Regions from separate parts of the Paenibacillus sp. FSL M7-0802 genome, predicted to be linked through region 2. Evidence: riboswitches for the same ligand, from Rfam matches in the RefSeq annotation. Region 2 holds a riboswitch; each other region holds the start of a gene.
What was found. A riboswitch is a leader RNA that binds a small molecule or an ion and turns the genes downstream of it on or off. The one in region 2 is predicted to bind cyclic di-AMP.
Positions count from the first base shown of each region.

Region 1: linked by a shared signal. The riboswitch ahead of MHB54_RS25605 (3D domain-containing protein) and the one ahead of MHB54_RS18595 (TrkH family potassium uptake protein) in region 2 are both predicted to bind cyclic di-AMP.
Region 3: linked by a shared signal. The riboswitch ahead of MHB54_RS12885 (3D domain-containing protein) and the one ahead of MHB54_RS18595 (TrkH family potassium uptake protein) in region 2 are both predicted to bind cyclic di-AMP.

Region 1 is NZ_JBBOSD010000001.1:5,588,367-5,594,858, forward strand. It holds gene MHB54_RS25590 (M20 family metallopeptidase) at 1-772, opposite strand, end outside; gene MHB54_RS25595 (ABC transporter substrate-binding protein/permease) at 921-2,384, shown strand; gene MHB54_RS25600 (amino acid ABC transporter ATP-binding protein) at 2,371-3,093, shown strand; cyclic di-AMP (ydaO/yuaA leader) riboswitch at 3,328-3,496, shown strand; gene MHB54_RS25605 (3D domain-containing protein) at 3,503-4,171, shown strand; gene MHB54_RS25610 (polysaccharide deacetylase family protein) at 4,370-5,176, opposite strand; gene MHB54_RS25615 (NADH:flavin oxidoreductase/NADH oxidase) at 5,482-6,492, shown strand, end outside.
Region 2 is NZ_JBBOSD010000001.1:4,038,609-4,045,100, forward strand. It holds gene MHB54_RS18590 (CPBP family intramembrane glutamic endopeptidase) at 1-192, opposite strand, end outside; cyclic di-AMP (ydaO/yuaA leader) riboswitch at 454-606, shown strand; gene MHB54_RS18595 (TrkH family potassium uptake protein) at 1,016-2,356, shown strand; gene MHB54_RS18600 (potassium channel family protein) at 2,454-3,131, shown strand; gene MHB54_RS18605 (LysR family transcriptional regulator) at 3,137-4,042, opposite strand; gene MHB54_RS18610 (succinate dehydrogenase cytochrome b558 subunit) at 4,269-4,943, shown strand; gene sdhA (succinate dehydrogenase flavoprotein subunit) at 5,037-6,492, shown strand, end outside.
Region 3 is NZ_JBBOSD010000001.1:2,769,749-2,776,240, forward strand. It holds gene rsmA (16S rRNA (adenine(1518)-N(6)/adenine(1519)-N(6))-dimethyltransferase RsmA) at 1-595, opposite strand, end outside; gene rnmV (ribonuclease M5) at 603-1,148, opposite strand; gene MHB54_RS12885 (3D domain-containing protein) at 1,295-2,443, opposite strand; cyclic di-AMP (ydaO/yuaA leader) riboswitch at 2,715-2,997, opposite strand; gene MHB54_RS12890 (TatD family hydrolase) at 3,199-3,969, opposite strand; gene MHB54_RS12895 (HD domain-containing protein) at 4,012-5,295, opposite strand; gene MHB54_RS12900 (AbrB/MazE/SpoVT family DNA-binding domain-containing protein) at 5,627-5,881, shown strand; gene rsmI (16S rRNA (cytidine(1402)-2'-O)-methyltransferase) at 6,006-6,492, opposite strand, start outside.

The sequences.
Region 1 (6,492 bases), 1.5 Mb from region 2:
CAATTTGAATAACACGGCGAGTCAGTGGGTTCAGTTCTTGACGTGTAGCCGCTCTTACATAAAATTGGGCTGAGGCGTAATCAGGAATAATATTGGCTGCTTGCCCACCCTGGTTAATGATCCCATGGATACGCACTGTACTTTTTACTTGTTGACGGAACGCATTGATGCCATTGAACGTTTGAATCACAGCGTCCAGCGCGTTAATGCCTTCGTGCGGGCTGGCAGCCGCGTGAGCAGATTGACCAAAAAATTCGAATTGTACAGCATCAATCGCCAGTGATTTGCCTGATTTTTCGTAACGGTCATAAGGATGCGTCATAAGTGCGATGTCGCAATCATCAAACAATCCGGCAGCGGCCATAGGGACCTTTGCACCGCGTGTTTCTTCGGCAGGTGTGCCATATACCCGTACTTCTCCACCAGTTTCGTCGATGATCGACTTGAGGCCGACGGCAGCACCAGTACTCATCATACATATCAAATGGTGCCCACAGGCGTGTCCTAGACCTTTCAGAGCGTCATATTCTGCCAGAAAAGCGACAACCGGCCCGGGTTTTGCAGCTTTGTAAGTTGCAATAAAGGCTGTTTCTATGCCCAATACAGGTGCCTGGACCTCAAATCCGTGAAAAACCAGTTCTTCTTTTAAACGGGCAGCGGCCAGAAATTCCTCGTTTCCAAGTTCAGGATTTGCGCCAATAAATAACGAAATGTCCTTAAACCGTGGGGCATGCTGCTCGATGGTCTGTTGAATGGTCTGTTTAAAATCCATGCTGAAAACTCCTTTATATAAGCTGTAATGTAGGTACTGCGTTAGGTATGCTGAAATTGTACTATAACATTCATTGCATAATCATGCATATTCATTTATAATGACACAATCTTATTTATTATAAAGAATTTAAGGAGAGAAAAAAAGATTGAAAAAGGCATATCGTTTTACCGCCCTGGTTTTGACGGCGGTTATCTTGCTGTTGACTGGTCTTCCCATGCTCAATGCATACGGAACGGAAGCAAAGCCACAGAAAAAACTTGTAGTGGGCATGAGTGCCGACTTTCCGCCGTATGAGTTTCATAAAGTCATTAACGGTAAGGATACCATTGTTGGGTTCGATGTGGATATCGCCAAGGAAATCGCCAAAGATTTGGATGCGGAGATGGTCCCTGAAGACATGAGTTTTGACTCTTTGCTGCCTGCTCTGCAAAGTGGTCGTGTAGACTTGGTACTGTCCGGTATGACACCAACGGATGAACGCAGAAAGAGTATTGATTTTTCGGATGTATACTATCGCTCCAAGCAAGTCATCATGGTACGCCCAGAGGATAAAGACAAATATCCGACGATGGATGCTTTGAAAGGCGAGAAGATCGGAGCACAAAAGGGAAGTATTCAGGAAGAGATTGCTCAAAAAGTGCCCAATGCCTCTGTAACTTCACTGGATAAAATATCTGACCTGGTACTCCAGCTGCGGACCCAGCGTGTGAACGCTGTCGTGATCGAAGATACGGTTGCTAAAGGATACACGTTAGACGGTACCGTAACCCTTGCCAAGGCTGTGCCTGAGGATGCGGGAGCAGAAACAGCTGTAGGTATCCGTAAAGGGAATGCAGAATTGCTTGCTTCTGTAAATAAAACGTTGGCTCGCCTGAAAGCAGACGGGTCGATTGAGAAGTTTTCCACGGAAGCGAGTGCACTTTCTGCGGATCGTCAGGTTTCTTCTAATAACATTGTAGATATTTTTTGGAAATACCGCAGTTTATACGCTACGGGTATCGGCTACACCTTGTTGCTGTCTGCGCTCGGAGTACTGTTCGGATTCATCATTGGTCTGATCATATCCTTGCTACGTATGAGTGGAGTACGCATCATTGAGTGGTTAGGTACCACTTATGTAGAGATACTGCGTGGCACACCTATGCTGGTGCAACTCATGATTATTCACTACGGGGTTGCTTTGACGCTGGGTGTCAATTTTACTCCACTCCAGTCTGGTATAATCACATTGTCTCTGAATAGCTCGGCATATCTGGCTGAAATTTTCCGTGCAGGTATCCAGGCAGTAGACCGTGGACAGATGGAGGCTGCCCGTTCATTGGGTATGGGACGAGGCAAAGCTATGCGTCATGTCATTTTGCCGCAAGCGTTTAAATCTATTTTGCCTGCTATCGGTAATGAGTTTATTACGATCATTAAAGAATCATCCATTATTTCGACCATTGGGATGGTGGATATTATGTATCAGGCCCAGGTCATTAAGAACATTACCTACGAAGGATTAAGTCCGTTCGTAATCGCAGCCGCTATTTATTTTGTAATGACATTCAGCTTGTCTAAGCTGCTGGGTTTATGGGAAAGGAAGTTGAGAGCCAGTGATCACCGTTAAACAACTGCGTAAATCGTTCGGCAAGAATGAGATTTTAAAAGGCATTGATATAGATATCGCCAAAGGTGAAGTCGTCGTCATCATCGGTCCCAGCGGTTCGGGGAAGAGTACGTTTTTACGTTGCATGAATCTGCTAGAACAGCCTACGGACGGGGAGATTTTGTTTGAGGGCGAGCCGATTACAGCTCGTGGTCATAATATTAATGTAACCCGGGAGAAGATGGGGATGGTGTTCCAGCATTTTAATCTGTTCCCGCATAAAACAGTGTTGCAGAATCTGACGCTTGCACCAACGCAGGTTAGAAGACAGTCAGGGAAGGAAGCGGAAAAAATTGCGCTAGAACTCCTGCGTACCGTAGGGCTTGAGGATAAGAAGAATACCTATCCGAACCAGCTATCCGGTGGTCAGAAGCAACGTATTGCGATTGCGCGTGCTTTGGCCATGCAGCCGCACGTAATGCTGTTCGATGAGCCGACTTCTGCATTGGACCCTGAAATGGTTGGAGAGGTTCTGGATGTAATGAAGAAGCTCGCCGAAGGCGGCATGACCATGGTAATCGTGACGCATGAAATGGGCTTTGCCCGCGAGGTAGGCGATCGAATCATCTTTATGGATAACGGTCAAATTGTGGAACAAGGTACACCAGAGCAGGTATTTGGTACTCCAAGCCATGATCGCACCCGTGATTTTCTTGCCAAAGTATTGTAAGAAAGTGCTGATATGAGCTATAAAAAAGCCCTCCGTTTGACGGAGGGCTTTTTCTTTTTTTGTCACCATTTCACCATATTTTCGTAACAAATATCGATTTCTTGGTGACAAAATTGTAACGAGTATAGTATGATGTTCAAGGTTCCCAACATTTTCATGCGGATAAGGTTACAAAATTGTGATATTATGCAGTAAGCCAAAACTTACCGGGACAGCATGCGGTTATGAAAAACGCTGAATGCTGGGCCCAAACTATGGGAAGTGCGGGGGACGTAACAACGGCAGTCTTTCCGATACGTCATAAGACGATATGGAATATGCCTAGGGGTGAATTGCACAAGCATAGGGCTTCTCCTGAGTCCGAATCCGACAGCTAACTTCGCAGGCATAACAGAGGAGGTACATATCTTTGAAACATCTAAAACATATTGGAAAAACCATGAAATTTGCGGTGCTTGCCGCAGCCATTGCAGGGCTGGCACAGACAGCTGGAGTAGCGGATGCTGCTTCGCTTCATACTGCCAAAGATGGCGATACCTTCTTTTTGCTTGCTCAACGTTATGGAGTATCAGTGGACGAGCTGACGAAGGCGAACCCAAACATTGCCTCTAACAATATATATGCAGGTCTGCAAATTAAGGTACCTGGTGAAAAAAGTGTGAATGCAGCTTCGGATTCGAAGCCTCAGCTTCTTACGGAGAAAGCACCAGCGAATGAGGGGCCAGCGATTGAAGCGTGGGGCAAAACATTTAACTATAGCAAAATAGTCGACGTTAAGGCTACTGCGTATTCTGCCGCAGCCGATGAGAATGGTAAATGGGGAGCAGTGGACTACTACGGCAATCCGCTTAAACTAGGTACAATTGCGGTAGACCCGAACGTCATTCCGATGGGCACGAAAGTGCTGGTTACAGGCTATTCCCACCCAGGTTTGCCGGATCATTCTTTTGTAGCTGTCGCTCGCGATCAGGGCAGCGCCATTACAGGAAAACGGATTGATATCTTTATTCCTGGCAACAAATCATTTGTGAACGACTTTGGATTTCAAAATGTGAAGCTGTACGTTATTGATAAATAGCATTATACGTATATATGGTTTAATTAAACATAATATATATTATGTAAACTTAATGCCTGTATCCTACCGCATATAACTAGGTCAGACTCTTATCAGGTCCTATCCATAAAAAAGGCTGTCTTGACGAGCAGAAAACTTCTGCTGGTAAGACAGCCTTTTTACGTTGCTTTAGCTTGTAGCTCAATCATAAACATATGGTTATTTCTGTTCCGATGTGTGGAGTAGCCGGGGGACTGTGACAAATTTGTAGCCCTTAGCTTTTAGAGAGTGAATTAGACCCGGCAGAGCTTGAACAGTGCCTTGCAAGTTGGAACTTTGACCTCCACCTGCGTGCATTAAAATAATAGAGCCAGGCCCAGTAGCTGGGATCACATTGCGCTGAATTTGTGTTTTACTTAGTCCCTTCCAGTCGAGAGAGTCTACATTCCAATTGACAATCATGTAGCCATGACGACGTGCCCACTGGATTTGAGGCTCCGTGATTTCACCGTAGGGTGGACGAATCAACTTGGGGCGAAAACCTGCGCTGGCTTGTAAAATACGTTCTGTTTTTGTAATCTGGTTGCGAAAGCGTTCTGGTGTGGCCTTCCTAAAATCAGGATGAGTATAGGAATGGTTTCCTATAGCATGGCCTTCACGGATAATACGGCGTATGATCCCCGGATGCTTTTCCGCACGGTGACCGACGATGAAAAAGGTAGCTTTGATGCCATTGGCGTGTAATACGTCCAAAACCTGCGGCGTATACCTAGAATCGGGCACATCATCAAAGGTTAGGGCAATTTGGCGGGTGTGTGGGCCGCACATTTTAAAAATGTCCGCATGTTTTTTTCGCAGCATTGCTAATGTAGGAGTTGCTCGATCTATGCTCTGTTGTACAGAAGAAGCAACAGTTGCTTCCTTGGGATGGGGCGTTCCGATGTTGGGAGGCGCATCCGCGTGAACGGGTAAACTTGAAAATGCTAGTAACAGTGCCAAGCCTGGCAACACTCCCCTGTACGGCATATGTATCCCCCCTTTCCGTGCAGTGATACCTAGTGGTGCTCTCGACTATTATGTACCTGTCCTATTAAAAATATGCTGGTTACCAAGTTCGGCTCATAAACGACTGGAAAGAAGTCCACGATGAAACGATTATCAATGAAGATGATGGAGCTAAACGTACATATTCTCTTAAACATGACCGAAAACAGGAGCATTTTCGCAAGTTTTAGCCTTACAACGAATTCGGTATACCGTGACAGCTGGTGTATAATGGGGATGCAATTCATAATTGTACAGACATGGAATTGAAGGAAGGATGGATAAAAGTGACCGACTTGTTTACTCCTTATCAATTAAAGGGGCTTTCTTTAAAAAATCGGATTGTCATGCCCCCGATGTGCCAATACAGCGTGGAGGCCAAGGACGGAAATCCAACGGATTGGCATCATGTCCATTATGTGAGCCGGGCAGTAGGAGGCACTGGACTTATTATTGTGGAAATGACAGCGGTCCATCCAGATGGACGTATTACAGATCGTGATTTGGGTATTTGGAGTGACGAACATATTCCTGCATATCGTAAGATTGTAGAGGAAGTTCACAAGTATGGTGCCAAAATTGGCATTCAACTAGGCCACGCTGGACGCAAGGCTGAAGATGCTGAGCAACCTGTGGGTCCTTCCTCGATTCCTTTTAGCGAACGCTTTAAAGAGCCGCACGCCTTAAAGACAGCTGAAGTCAGGGAACTGGTTCAGGCATACAAAGAAGGCGCGCGCCGCGCGGTGGAAGCAGGTTTTGACACGGTCGAGATACATGGCGCTCACGGCTATCTGATCCATCAATTTCATTCGCCTTTAACAAATGCCAGAGAAGATGAATATGGGCAGGATTTGTCACTGTTCGGTGTTGAGGTCATACATGCTGTTAAAGAGGTTCTTCCTGCTGATATGCCTGTGCTTATGCGGATTTCTGCCAAAGAATACGTCGAGGATGGATATAATGTGGAATACATAACAGGCGTAGGGGAACGATATCGTGATGCGGGTGTGGACATTTTCCATATCTCTTCTGGTGGTGAGGGTCCGATTGGTTCTGGCGGAGGCCCGTCTGCGCGTGCCGGCTATCAGGTGGATTTGGCTCATACCATCCGTGAAAAGCTGAATGTACCTGTAATTGCTGTTGGCTTACTGGATGATTATGAGGACGCCCGTCGGGTTGTTCAGCAGAAAGAAGCTGATCTGGTAGCAATAGGCCGTGCCATGCTGCGTGATCCCTATTGGGCGTTGCATGCATCGCGGGAGCTAAAAGTACAGGCCGACATCCCAGAGCCTTATTTG
Region 2 (6,492 bases):
AAAGTCCAATGCGTGTATGACCGCTTCTTGTTTGCTGATGACCTTTGCGTTCATTACTGATTCTGGACTCGGATTACTAAGCGAGGGAATAAGCAATTGAAAGATAAAAAAGCAAATCAGGCCAATCCCGCCCAGCAAGCCTAATTTTTTGAAGTTGGCCGTGAGCACGACCGGTTTCCCGATAGGATTCATGAGTTTCCTCCTTAATCTGTAAATAAGAACATCCATTAAAGATATCATACTGCACAGGTTCCCGCCAACAGACCAGCGATATTCATGAAAATAGAGTGAAAGCACTTTAAAGTTCCAATAAAATAAGATAAGCTGCGATTAAACGATGCCCATTCGCAAAATAAAGCCAATTTCACGTTTTTTCGGCGAAATCGGTTTTGTGATCTGGATATAGAAGGATTATAATCTTGAGGCAATGCCTATAAAATACATAGGTAATGATATACAGTTGAGCCGAATTTCTATGAGAAAACGGGGGAACCATGTTACTGGGGTGAATTTTACAGCCGATCCTGCTGGATTGGATGTGTAAATAGGGCATACTGTGCTGCCCGAATCCGTCAGCTAACCTCGTAGGCTATGAGCAGGAACCAAGTCAGGCACTCGGTTTTCCGGTGTCTATTTTTGTGCGTATAAAAGTGTTTGGATTGGTTAGACCGCTGCGGGTGCAGATTATTCTTCCGATTGCTGTTATCCCCGGATTTTTTGATTGTATAACCCCTTTAATGGTTAAAATCCGGAGATAAAGGCAAACGCTTCGCTTCTTCAGAACAATTCTGCTTCCTTCGCTGCTGCCCGCCAATAGCACAGGGGGCAGAGTAGTGCTTGACATGCATTCTTCCTGTATTCAGGGAATGCTAATTATAGTTACTAAAGGTTTGGAAAAATCAAAAAAATTAGGGGCAACGACGATCGGAAGATCAAATGGAACGCGTAGCGGGCTTACACCGTATTAAATCACTGTTTTTATAGTTTTAAGGATTAGGAGAGAAGTGATGAATAGATGAATCCCAATGCAAGCTGGCTCCGGCTTTCTCCACCGCAGATATTCGTTGCGGGCTTTGCCATTATCATTCTAATAGGTAGTTTATTGTTAATGCTGCCGATCTCCAATACAACAGGAAAGCCACTTGCGTTTATAGACGCTTTGTTTACTGCCGCTTCCGCGACCTGTGTTACAGGGCTTGTCGTAAAGGATACGGGGACCTTTTTTACAACCTTTGGTCAAGTTGTTATCGCTGCGCTCATTCAGATCGGCGGCCTGGGCTTTATGACTATGGCTACCTTGATCGCGCTGGTGTTCAAACGTCGGATTTCCTTACGGGAGCGCCTCATTTTACAGGAAGCGATGAATCAGACCTCTGTCGAAGGAATTGTCGGATTGATTCGTAAGGTGCTGCTGTACTCGCTGGTCATTGAGGGCGTATGTGCTGCAATATTTGCGATTCGCTGGTCGTTTGATATGCCTGTAGGCAGGGCGATTTATTTTGGGATTTGGCATGCCATCTCCATGTTTAACAATGCTGGTTTTGACTTATTCGGGCACTTTCGCAGCCTGACAGGTTATGTATATGATCCGATTGTTAATTTTACAGCTATGTTCCTGATTATTTCAGGCGGCATTGGTTTTGTAGTGATGTCGGATCTGGCAGAATATCGCAAGCGCAAGAGACTGTCCTTGCATACTAAGGTGGTACTCAGCATGACGGGCGCTATGATTGTAGTCGGCACGCTCGTGATTTTTGTATTTGAATTTACGAATCCAAAGACTCTTGGCTCGCTTGATTGGGGTGGTAAACTGCTGGGATCTTTATTCCAGTCCGTTACCCCCCGTACCGCAGGTGCCAATACGCTGGACATTGGAGGCTTGCGGCAGGCTACGCAGTTTTTTATCATCATACTCATGTTTATCGGGGCTTCTCCTGGCTCTACTGGAGGCGGGATTAAGACCACAACATTCGCGCTGCTCATTGGAGCCGTGATTTCGATGCTACGGGGGCGTGAAGATATTGTGCTGTTCAGGTACCGACTTGCGCAGGGACGAATTTACAAGGCTTTGACCATTACACTGCTGGGGCTGCTGTTCGTGATCGGGGTGACCATGATTTTGTCGGCAACCGAAGATCATCATTTTTTGATGATCTTGTTCGAGACGGTGTCTGCGTTTGGTACGGTGGGGCTGTCGATAGGGCTTACACCTGATTTGACAGTCATAGGCAAGCTGGTGATTACCCTGACGATGTTTGCAGGTAGACTGGGGCCACTCACGCTAGCTTATGCACTGGGGCCGAAAAAGGGTAAAGAATTATATCGTCATCCGGAAGGCAAAATGATTATAGGATGAATCATTTCATATTCATTTCGTTGGTTTAATTATTTCAGGATTTTTGTAAAATCCTCATTTATGAAATTGATTCAGATAAGGGAGTTTTCGAGTAGATATGAAAACGCAGCAGTTTGTAGTTATTGGCTTGGGGCGGTTTGGCTCAAGCCTGGCTTTGCAATTGGTGGATATGGGGTGCGAGGTGCTAGGCATTGACCGGAATGAGGATGTGGTGGACAGTATGAGTGAGATGTTGACACATACTGTCGTGGCGGACGCTACCGATGAAGACTCATTGCGATCACTGGGCATCCGTAATTTCGATTGCGGCATTGTTGCTATTGGTGATGACATTCAGGTAAGCATCCTGACCGCCATTTTGCTGAAGGAGCTGGGTGTGAAAAAAGTCGTAGCCAAAGCCATATCTGTGCTGCACGGGCGTGCGTTAGAGAAGCTCGGTGTGGACCGGATCATTTATCCAGAACGGGATATGGGTATCCGGGTGGCTCATCAGCTAGTCACGCCTAATTTGCTCGATTATTTGGAGTTGTCCAAAGAATACAGTATTGTGGAACTCAATGTACCTGCATGTCTGAATGGAAAAACGCTAGCAGAGCTAAATGCCCGTACTCGCTTTGGTTGTAGTGTCGTGGCGCTTCATACGGCGAACGGTATCCTGATCGCACCGACGGCTATGGATCGGCTAAAAGCAGACGATATTATGGTCATCATCGGCTCGAATGACAATATCGGTCGCTTTGAGGATGAGGTTGTTAATGTCAATGAAGAGGGCTAAACCCTCTACACCATACGGTAGCCTGCAAACGACGCACGTGTCTCGCTAATCCAGCGTCGTGCTGTCGGACCGAGATCGGTCGTCTCCGAGTAAATGAGGGAGGTCGTTCGGCGTGTCTCCTTCAAATCGGGCAAGTATAATGCAGTGAGTCCATTATCCCGTAATAGTTCGCTGCGCAAATAGGATTTGGGTAGCAAGGCGGAAGCCTTACAGGTTGGAAGCAGGCGTACAATTGCCTCGAAGGAGTCGATTTCCATGCGGATATCCGGCATGATGCCGCTGCGCTGGAATAAGTCATCCGTCAGACTGCGATACCAGGTTCCTTTGGAGAAAATAATCATCGGCAATCCTTGCAGGTCTTTCATCGAGGCCGTTCCTGTCTTGACGGTTAATTCATGTCCAATGGGAACAACAAGCTCCAAATGATCATCAAATAGCGGAATGCAACGCAGTCCAGCTTCATGAATGGCAGACCCGACAATACCGGCGTCTGCTTTTTTATCACGTACAAAGGCGACGATTTCATGGGTTTTACCGGTGAGCAGCTTCAGCTCGGTTTGAGGATGCTTGCTCATGAAAGCTTCGACGAGGGTAGGCAGCGTCGTTTGGAGTGTTGTGAGGCTTGCGCCGAGTGTAAGCATACTCTGGGCTTCATTTTTGTGCTGGGACAGCTTTTGTAAAAAGCGAAGCTGTCGTTGCCGTTGCTCTAGTGCGAATGTATAAACAAATCGGCCAGTGGACGTAATTTCGAGCCGTTTGCCCCGACGATCAAAGAGATTCACACCCAGCTCTTCCTCCAGCTTGGCAATTTTGCGAGACAGGGCAGGTTGGGACAGATTCAGCAGTTTGGAGGCTTTATTCAGGCTGGACTGCTCGACAATGACGGCAAAAGCGTTCAAATCCTCAAACAAATCATCCACTTCCTCTCTATATGCAAAAAAGACATAATAATTAATACGTATATTGCAATTCCATTATAAGCCGAAAAGGAGTAACATGAAAGCGACACAAGATGTTCACACTTTTGTTTTTCCTAATAAGGGACACCTTGTTGGACATTTCCTGTCGGGAACTGTCATTTTATATGTTATATTACTATTGAAAACGCTATTATTGGGAGAAGGGAGCATGACCTAGATGAGAGGATTTTATTCCAGAAAGCTGCATTCGCTTCTTGGCGTCATTCCGTTGGCTCTATTTTTTGTTGAGCATTTGGTGACGAACTTCACAGCGGTGGAGGGCGGCAAGGAAGGATTTAATCGCAGCGTGGCCTTCCTGAATGGTTTGCCGCTGGTTATTGTGCTAGAAACGTTATTCATCTACTTGCCATTACTGTTCCACGGGATTTATGGCTTGTATATCGCTTATCAGGCTGACCCGAATGTCAAAAGGTTCGGCTATTCACGTAACTGGCGCTTTCTGTTCCAGCGTATTTCTGGCGTCATTACATTTGTATTTATTATCTGGCACGTATACGACACACGCTTTCAGGTAGCTCTGGGTAAAGTAACTCATGAGGAGCTAGGCGGCGTTATGCATGGCATCGTGACGAACCCGGTTTATTTCATTTTGTATTTAATCAGTGTCGTTTCGGCATCCTTTCACTTTGCTAACGGACTGTGGGCATTTATGGTCAGTTGGGGGATTACTGTGGGACCACGTGCGCAAAAAGTATCTTCTTATATCTGTATGACCCTGTTCGTGGTGGTGTCTATCGGCTTCATCGCTTCCCTGCTTGCATTCCGCAGCGCGGAATTTCAGGAAACGGCAACTGCCTTGGTGCAATGCAGCGCTTTTAAACAGCTACTGTAAATGAGTCATATCCATTATACATCGTGTTGAGATTCTATTTTTAAACGTAAAAGGGGATTTGGTTAAAATCCTGAAAAAAAGGAGTGAGCAGAAATGGCAGCATCCAACATTATTGTCGTGGGCGGCGGTCTGGCAGGTCTAATGGCTACGATCAAGGCGGCAGAGGCGGGAGTTCACGTTCATTTATTTTCTTTGGTTCCGGTCAAAAGGTCCCACTCCGTTTGTGCTCAAGGCGGCATCAATGGTGCGGTAAATACCAAGGGTGAGGGAGACTCACCCTGGATTCACTTTGATGATTCGGTCTATGGCGGGGACTTTCTGGCCAACCAGCCTCCGGTAAAAGCGATGTGCGAAGCGGCTCCAGGGATCATTCATCTCATGGACCGCATGGGCGTCATGTTTAACCGGACACCGGAAGGACTGCTGGACTTCCGTCGCTTCGGCGGTACCCAGCATCATCGGACCGCCTTTGCTGGCGCGACGACAGGACAGCAGCTTCTGTACGCTCTCGATGAGCAGGTACGGCGCTGGGAATCTGCTGGTTTGGTGACCAAGTATGAAAACTGGGAGTTTTTACAGGCTGTACTGGATGATGAAGGCATCTGCCGAGGGATTTGCGGGCAGGATTTGCGTACGATGGAAGTGAAGACTTTTGCAGCGGATGCAGTTATTTTGGCGTCTGGTGGCCCCGGGATTATTTTCGGTAAAACCACGAATTCCGTCATTAATACGGGCACAGCTGCTGGTGCGGTGTATCAGCAAGGCGTACGCTATGCGAACGGTGAGTTTATCCAGATTCATCCGACGGCTATACCAGGGGATGACAAGCTGCGTCTCATGTCCGAGTCGGCACGGGGAGAGGGCGGTCGTATTTGGACGTATAAGGACGGTAAGCCATGGTATTTCCTCGAAGAAAAGTATCCGGCTTACGGAAATCTGGTCCCTCGCGATATTGCAACACGTGAAATATTCAGTGTATGCGTTGATGATGGACTGGGTATTAATGGCGAGAACATGGTCTACCTCGATCTGTCCCACAAGGACCCGAAAGAGCTGGATGTAAAGCTGGGCGGCATTATTGAAATCTATGAAAAATTCGTCGGTGACGATCCGCGCAAAATCCCGATGAAAATATTCCCGGCTGTTCATTATTCAATGGGCGGCATGTGGGTCGATTACAATCAGATGACGAATATACCGGGCTTGTTCGCGGCTGGTGAGTGTGAATTCCAATATCACGGTGCGAACCGTTTGGGTGCGAACTCGTTGCTGTCAGCCATTTACGGCGGGATGGTAGCTGGACCTAAGGCTGTGGAATATATCAAAGGCTTGAAAAAATCTGCACAGGATATAGCTACTTCCGTATTTGATGCGGCAGTGAATCAGCAGACGGAGAAGTATGAGCGTATTTTGCATATGGACGGAAAAGAAAATGCTTATGTTCTTCATAAAGAGCTGGGCGAGTGGATGACGAACAACATGACTGTGGTTCGTTATAATGACAAGCTGGAAGCTACGATCCACAAGATCAAGGAGCTGAAGGAGCGTT
Region 3 (6,492 bases), 1.3 Mb from region 2:
GAATAAATACTGTATTCGGCACAATACAGACTAATTCAGGTTCGCTGTAATATTGCACCGCAATGCTCAGGCTGCCGTAATCCTTCGTTCCAGGAGACGCAGCCATACGCTCAGCCACTTCTTTTTGGATCATAACGACGATATTCTCCAAAGGGAGCTTGTCCTCCAGCAGCCTCATCAGAATCGGTGTAGTAACGTAGTACGGCAGATTAGCCACGACACTTACTTTGCTCACGTCTGCAAAATCGGTTGCGAACACCTCGCGCAAATCCAGCTTCAACACATCTCCATGACGTACCTTCACATGCTCGTAAGGGGCCAACACTTCTTCGAGAATTGGCAGTAGCCGCTGGTCAATCTCGACAGCGGTAACTGCCTTGGCTGATTGGGCCAGCTTCTCGGTCAAAGCACCAATCCCAGGACCGATCTCAAGTGCGCCCTTCGTCTCATCCAATCCGGCAGCATTTACAATCTTATTGAGAATATTTTGATCAATCAGGAAATTTTGTCCCAAACTCTTTTTGAACGAAAAACCGTGCCGTTGAATAATGTCCTTCGTACGCCGCGGTGTTGCTATATCTTGAATCCCTGTCATACGGATATCACAATCCTTCACTTTCAATTTGTGCCAGCGCCCCGGCAAATTCCTCGCGGCTGATCTGAAATACAGAGAGCCGTTTATGTAGCTGCTTTCCGTTACAATAACCAATACCCAGCACATTCCCTAAGGCCATACGGCGTGCAGCAGCATTGGGGTGGGTGATGAGTCCAGCATCAATCAGGTCCGCCCACTCAATCAGCGGGTCGGCGCCTTCCACTGTCGTATGGACCCGTGCAAGAGCGTGTCTGATCGCTTCCGGTGAGGCATTCTCCACGCCAATATCTCCTTTGCGCGTCGCTTCTGCCTCGGGTATAAAGGCCTGCTTGCAGCCGGGTACCTTGGAAGCGATAATCTTACGGATGCGCTCCCCTGCATGATCGGGATCGGTTAAAATGATGACCCCCCGCCGCTCCTGCGCCAATGCAATTTTACGCAGCGTCATTTTATTAATGGCTGAGCCGCCAGTTTCTATCGTATCCGCTTCAACAGCGCGGCGAATGGCCACCGTATCATCCCGGCCCTCTACCACGATCACTTCCTTGATCATTTGCGTTTCCCTCCACTGCTACACAGCAAGCTATATTTATCTTTCCCTGCTTTTGAAAACAAAATAAGAAGAGGATATCCTCTTCTTAGCATGGCATAACTATGTTGTTAATACTATCGCATTGCCCTCAACATACACAACCTGTTTTAGTTGATTTCAGGCTTTATCGGTCCGATAACATAAACGGTTTTACCGTGCTTACGACCAAATTGGTTGGCTCGGCTCAAACTCTCATAATACACATCGATTTTGTGGCCTTTAATCGCGCCACCGGTATCCTCCGCACGGCGGAAGCCCACCCCTTCGATATACACCCACCAGCCGATTGGAATTACACTCGGATCGACCGCGATGGTGCGTCCTTCCGTGACACGTGCGCCGGATGCAGTACGTGTACCGATACCTGGCTCCTGTGAGGAATACGCCGTCATGGAGACATTTTGTAAAACTTTGCTATATTTAAAATTGACGCCTGCTTTACGGACAGCACTGCCCGAACTAACCGTCGTTGCCTTAACGGCATCATTGGGACCGACGGAAGCAGCCAGAACGACCGGTTTTTTCTTCGTTCCTACTGCAATGACTTTATCCACACGGTTCTGTGCAACTTCCTTGTTAACCAGCTGTTTGGATACCAACTTTCCATCATGATATACCTTTTGAACGTGCTGGACGACCACACCCGATTTGCCGCTTTGAATGACCCGATTATCGCCTTTATAAAGACTCGGATCGGCCGTTTTGATGACCTGATAAGGCACCTGTTTTTTCTGTTCGACCTGCTGTTTCTTCACACGGACGATTTTTATGTCCATGTTAGACGAAACAGAGGCATCCAACGCAGGATAAACTTTATCCGTTGATGATAATTTATAGCCCGAGGTACGAATGGCACCTTCTACTGTATTTTCTGTTGTGTACAGCTTTTTCGTCTCATTGCCTGAAGATACTCTGACTTGATTGGCACGTTTAATGACTACGCGATCGCCATCCTGTATTGCTCCATTTAGCGGCATGGAAACTGTATCATGCGGCTGAAGTGAAATGGAATGCTCGCTCAGCAAATCTTGAAGCTTGGATTCCCGGGTTTCTACCGCAGACGCCTTGCCATCGATGACAAAAAAGACTTGTTTTTTAGATTGCGTGTACATCAGAATTGAAATCATAATCGTTAGCGCGATTAGAAAAATAGCAACCAAAGCAGCCTGGCGCACATTCTCTTGCTTCCAACGCAATACGTAAGACATGCTGGATGAGCGTGACTCATGGGTATCCTTTTTTTGGAAAATGCCCATTTCCTCCGTCCTCCTTACATAGCCCGCCGTCTGGAGTAAGACATAGTTGAGATTTGACGTGACTATAACAGATTTTCTACAAGACAAGCCCAAACTGCGACTGTCCTGCACCATGTACCCGTCTTCGCGGCATGCTGTCCTCCCCTGTTTAACCACAGTATGATGACAGATTTTCTTTTATTCACAACAAAAAAAGCCAGAGAAAGAGACTAGAGAGCTCTTTCGTGGCTTCCGGCATGTGTGAATATGCGGGAAAACTCATGCACGAGATGGCTTCTCTCTTGTTACGCTTACGGGGTTAGCTGTCGGGTTCGGACGTAGAGAGTCGCCCTAGCTTGGGTCAACCGCTCATGGCGGTCGCCTTCACATTCACCCCGAAGACCCAGAAAGAAATCGAAATACGGCTCCTCCACCTATTCAATCCCATTCGGGGAAAGAATTTCGGTCGAGCCGGCTGGCGGAAGAGACGTTCCCTTCTTGCACATATGCCGGACGTACTGTAAGCCATATCGGTTCCCCCGTTCCCTGTAAAAGGGACTCAGCGAGACTGGTTCATGAAATGACTTGTTGATGTTTACATTCAAACAACAATTCACTGAAAAGATGATATCCTGTTTCTATGCATGTTGTAAAGCAGGTTTCAAGTACATTTTTTAAAATATTCGGTTAAAATATTGTAATATTCTCGAGTTTCCTGCAACAAATTCATGATTAGCTTCGTCTATCTCTTTATTTTGATCGATTTCTTCACTTTTTCATTGAATGTCAAATCGTTCCAGGGCATTTTGGGTCGTTATTGACACTAATTCCTCCACTGTAATCCCTTTGATTTGGGCTGCAGCCTCTGCTACCAGTCTCACATGTGCAGACTCATTTCGCTTCCCACGAAACGGATGAGGCGTCAGATAGGGAGCATCAGTTTCAATGAGCAGACGGTCCAGCGGCACCTGTGCGAGCACCTCTTTTGGCTGCTTGGCATTTTTGAACGTTATTGGACCACCAAAGGAAAGGTGAAATCCCATATCCAGCACCATTTTGGCTGTCTCCCAGCTACCCGAAAAGGAGTGCATGACTCCTCCAATCTCACTCGCTTTTTCCTCGCGCAATATCCTAACAATATCTTCATGTGCATCCCGGTTATGAATAACAATGGGCATTTTGAGCTCACGAGCCAGACCAATTTGATTTCGAAACACCCGATGCTGAACATCCTTCGGTGATGTATCCCAATAATAATCCAGACCGATCTCTCCGATGGCTACAACCTTCTTATGACTGCATAACGATGCAATCCATTCTAAATCGCCCTCCTGCATTGTAATAGCATCCTGAGGGTGCCATCCAACTGCCGCATAAATAAAATCATACGTCTCGGCCAATTTCATGGTGGATGGAATGGTCTCACGATTAAATCCGATATTGATCATCCGTGTTACTCCTGATTCGACAGCACGTGCTATAACTTCTTCACGATCTTCGTCAAATTGTGGCGCATCCAAGTGAGTATGAGTGTCGAATAAATCCAAGGTTTACATCTCCTTTTTTTACTTACATTTCTATATAGTTGTCTATTCTTTGACAAAATAATTCCTTATTTCGGCAGGAAGCCTGTCTTTTACCGCGTTCAATTTATTCTGGGGAAAATACATATGATATTTTCCTCGGTGAATACCACTTATTGAGCGCACAATTTCCGAAACTTCGGATATTTCACTCACCTCGCCCTGACGTCCAAGCAGTAAAATCTGGTTGTCCGTCGAGCCACCCTGCCGAAACACATCATAAGGAAGATCTGTCGGAAAATCAATTTCAAAATCATATTCAGGGTGCAAACCAGCCTCTTTCAAAGCTTCTCTAATACTGTCAATGGTATCTGTATCCATATTTTCAATCTCTACATATTTATACAATCTACGGTCCATAAAACGGCTGCTCAAATCGCTTAAAATTTCGTCCTTTTCTCGTTTCCACTGGCTAAATACGGTCTGGATTAATGACTCGTCGAGCATCAGATATTGCTCTACTGTAAGCTCTCCTTTCAACAGATCCGGCAGCGGGTCCAGCAGAAAACCAAACTCATATCCGTTTTTAAACAATTCCTTTGCTCGCTTGAAAATTTTACGTAAAAGGATTTCCGAGCTGCGTGTTACAGGATGAAAATAAATTTGCCAATACATCTGGTAGCGTGACATTAAATAATCTTCTACTGCATGCATGCCTGATTCCTTCACAACAATTCTCCCATTATGAGGACGTAGCAGTCGTAAAATACGATCCAAATCAATTGTGCCGTAGTTGACACCTGTCGAATGAGCATCCCGCAACAAATAATCCATACGGTCAGCATCTAGCGGACTGGTTACCAAGTTGACAACGATTGGCTTATCATACGTTTTGGCTATAACCGCAGCCACCTTTTGTGGAAGCTTGTCGTCGACTTGCCGTAGCACAGCGTTGATCTTCGTGTCTCCCAGTACAATGCGGCATGTCCAATCCTCATGGTTCATATGAAAGGCTTCCTCAATTGAATGAGAAAATGGGCCATGCCCCACATCATGCAATAAAGCTGCACATAGAGCAACCAGCCTTTCCTCCTTCGGCCAATCTGGGAAATCTCCACGTTCAAATTGAGAAATAATACGTCTCGTAATCTCATATACGCCCAATGAATGTGAAAAACGGCTATGCTCCGCTCCATGAAACGTAAGATACGATGTGCCTAACTGCCGTATGCGCCGTAAACGTTGGAACTCCGGCGTGTTGATCAGCCGCCATATCACAGTATCCTGAACATGGATATAATTATGTACCGGGTCTTTAAAAACTTTTTCTTCACTGAGTGGCTGGTGCAAGATATCAGCTCCTTTAATATTCGGAATAATGGATTAAAATACAATAAAATCCTAAATGTTTTCCCTCATTCGACATTCTTTGTCGTAATATGTCGAATTATAGTTTTTCGACATTTCCAAATCGACAAACTGAATAAATCATCAATAAGATAAGGCAATACACATGAATAAAGGTCTTTAATCTAAATACTTTTGCATAATCAGACTGTTACTACATTTTTAAGGTTGACTGTTTTGGGAATCGTTGGTATAGTAAATATCAGAAAAGAGAAAATTTTGTCGAATCATGACACTTATATTATTTTAAACGGCGAGAGGAGCCTGATTTATTATGATGAAATCCACTGGTATTGTAAGAAAAGTTGACGAGCTCGGACGTGTTGTTATTCCAATCGAATTGCGTCGTACCCTGGGAATCGGAGAGAAAGACGCTTTGGAAATTTATGTTGATGGCGAACGCATCATGCTTAAAAAATACGAGCCTGCTTGTATCTTCTGCGGCAATGCTGAGAACGTAATTTACTTCAAAGGGAAAATTGTTTGCCAAGATTGCATTTCTGAAATCCCAACACCTGTGACAAACTGAGAATTTTAGTATATAATAGACTTATCAGATATTGTTAATTCTAACCTTTTTCATATATACTCCTTGTTGCCTTCCACGGTTTGAACCCAACCGTTGGAAGGCCCTTTTTTGTTCAGACAGATATTCATAAGAGTGCGTTGTAAACATCTCTCTTGGAGATTGAACGATCTGTGGCTGTACGCTTCATTGCATCCTTGCGTGTAAGTCCCTCTGCCTCGTAATGTGCGACGTGGGACTCCAAAGATAAGGACTGCCACCACGCCTGACGTTCCTGTTCCTCTTCCTCTTCGTCTTTTCCTTCAACCACCAGGCAATATTCACCAATTGGTGGATTCTCCTCTAGTTTAGCAAGGCATTGCTCCACGGTTCCTCGCACCCATTCCTCATGCAGCTTGGTTAGCTCACGCGCAAGCACCACTTTGCGTGAACCTAATGTTTCCTTCAACACCATCAATGTCTTCACAATGCGATGAGGCGATTCATAAAAAATAATTGTGCCGTGAGATACCTGAAACGATAGCAACAGCTTCTCTAGGTCCTTTTTCTCCCGTGGTGGAAAGCCAGCGAAGGTGAACCTTTCTGTATCCAGTCCTGAAGCAATTAAAGCCGAT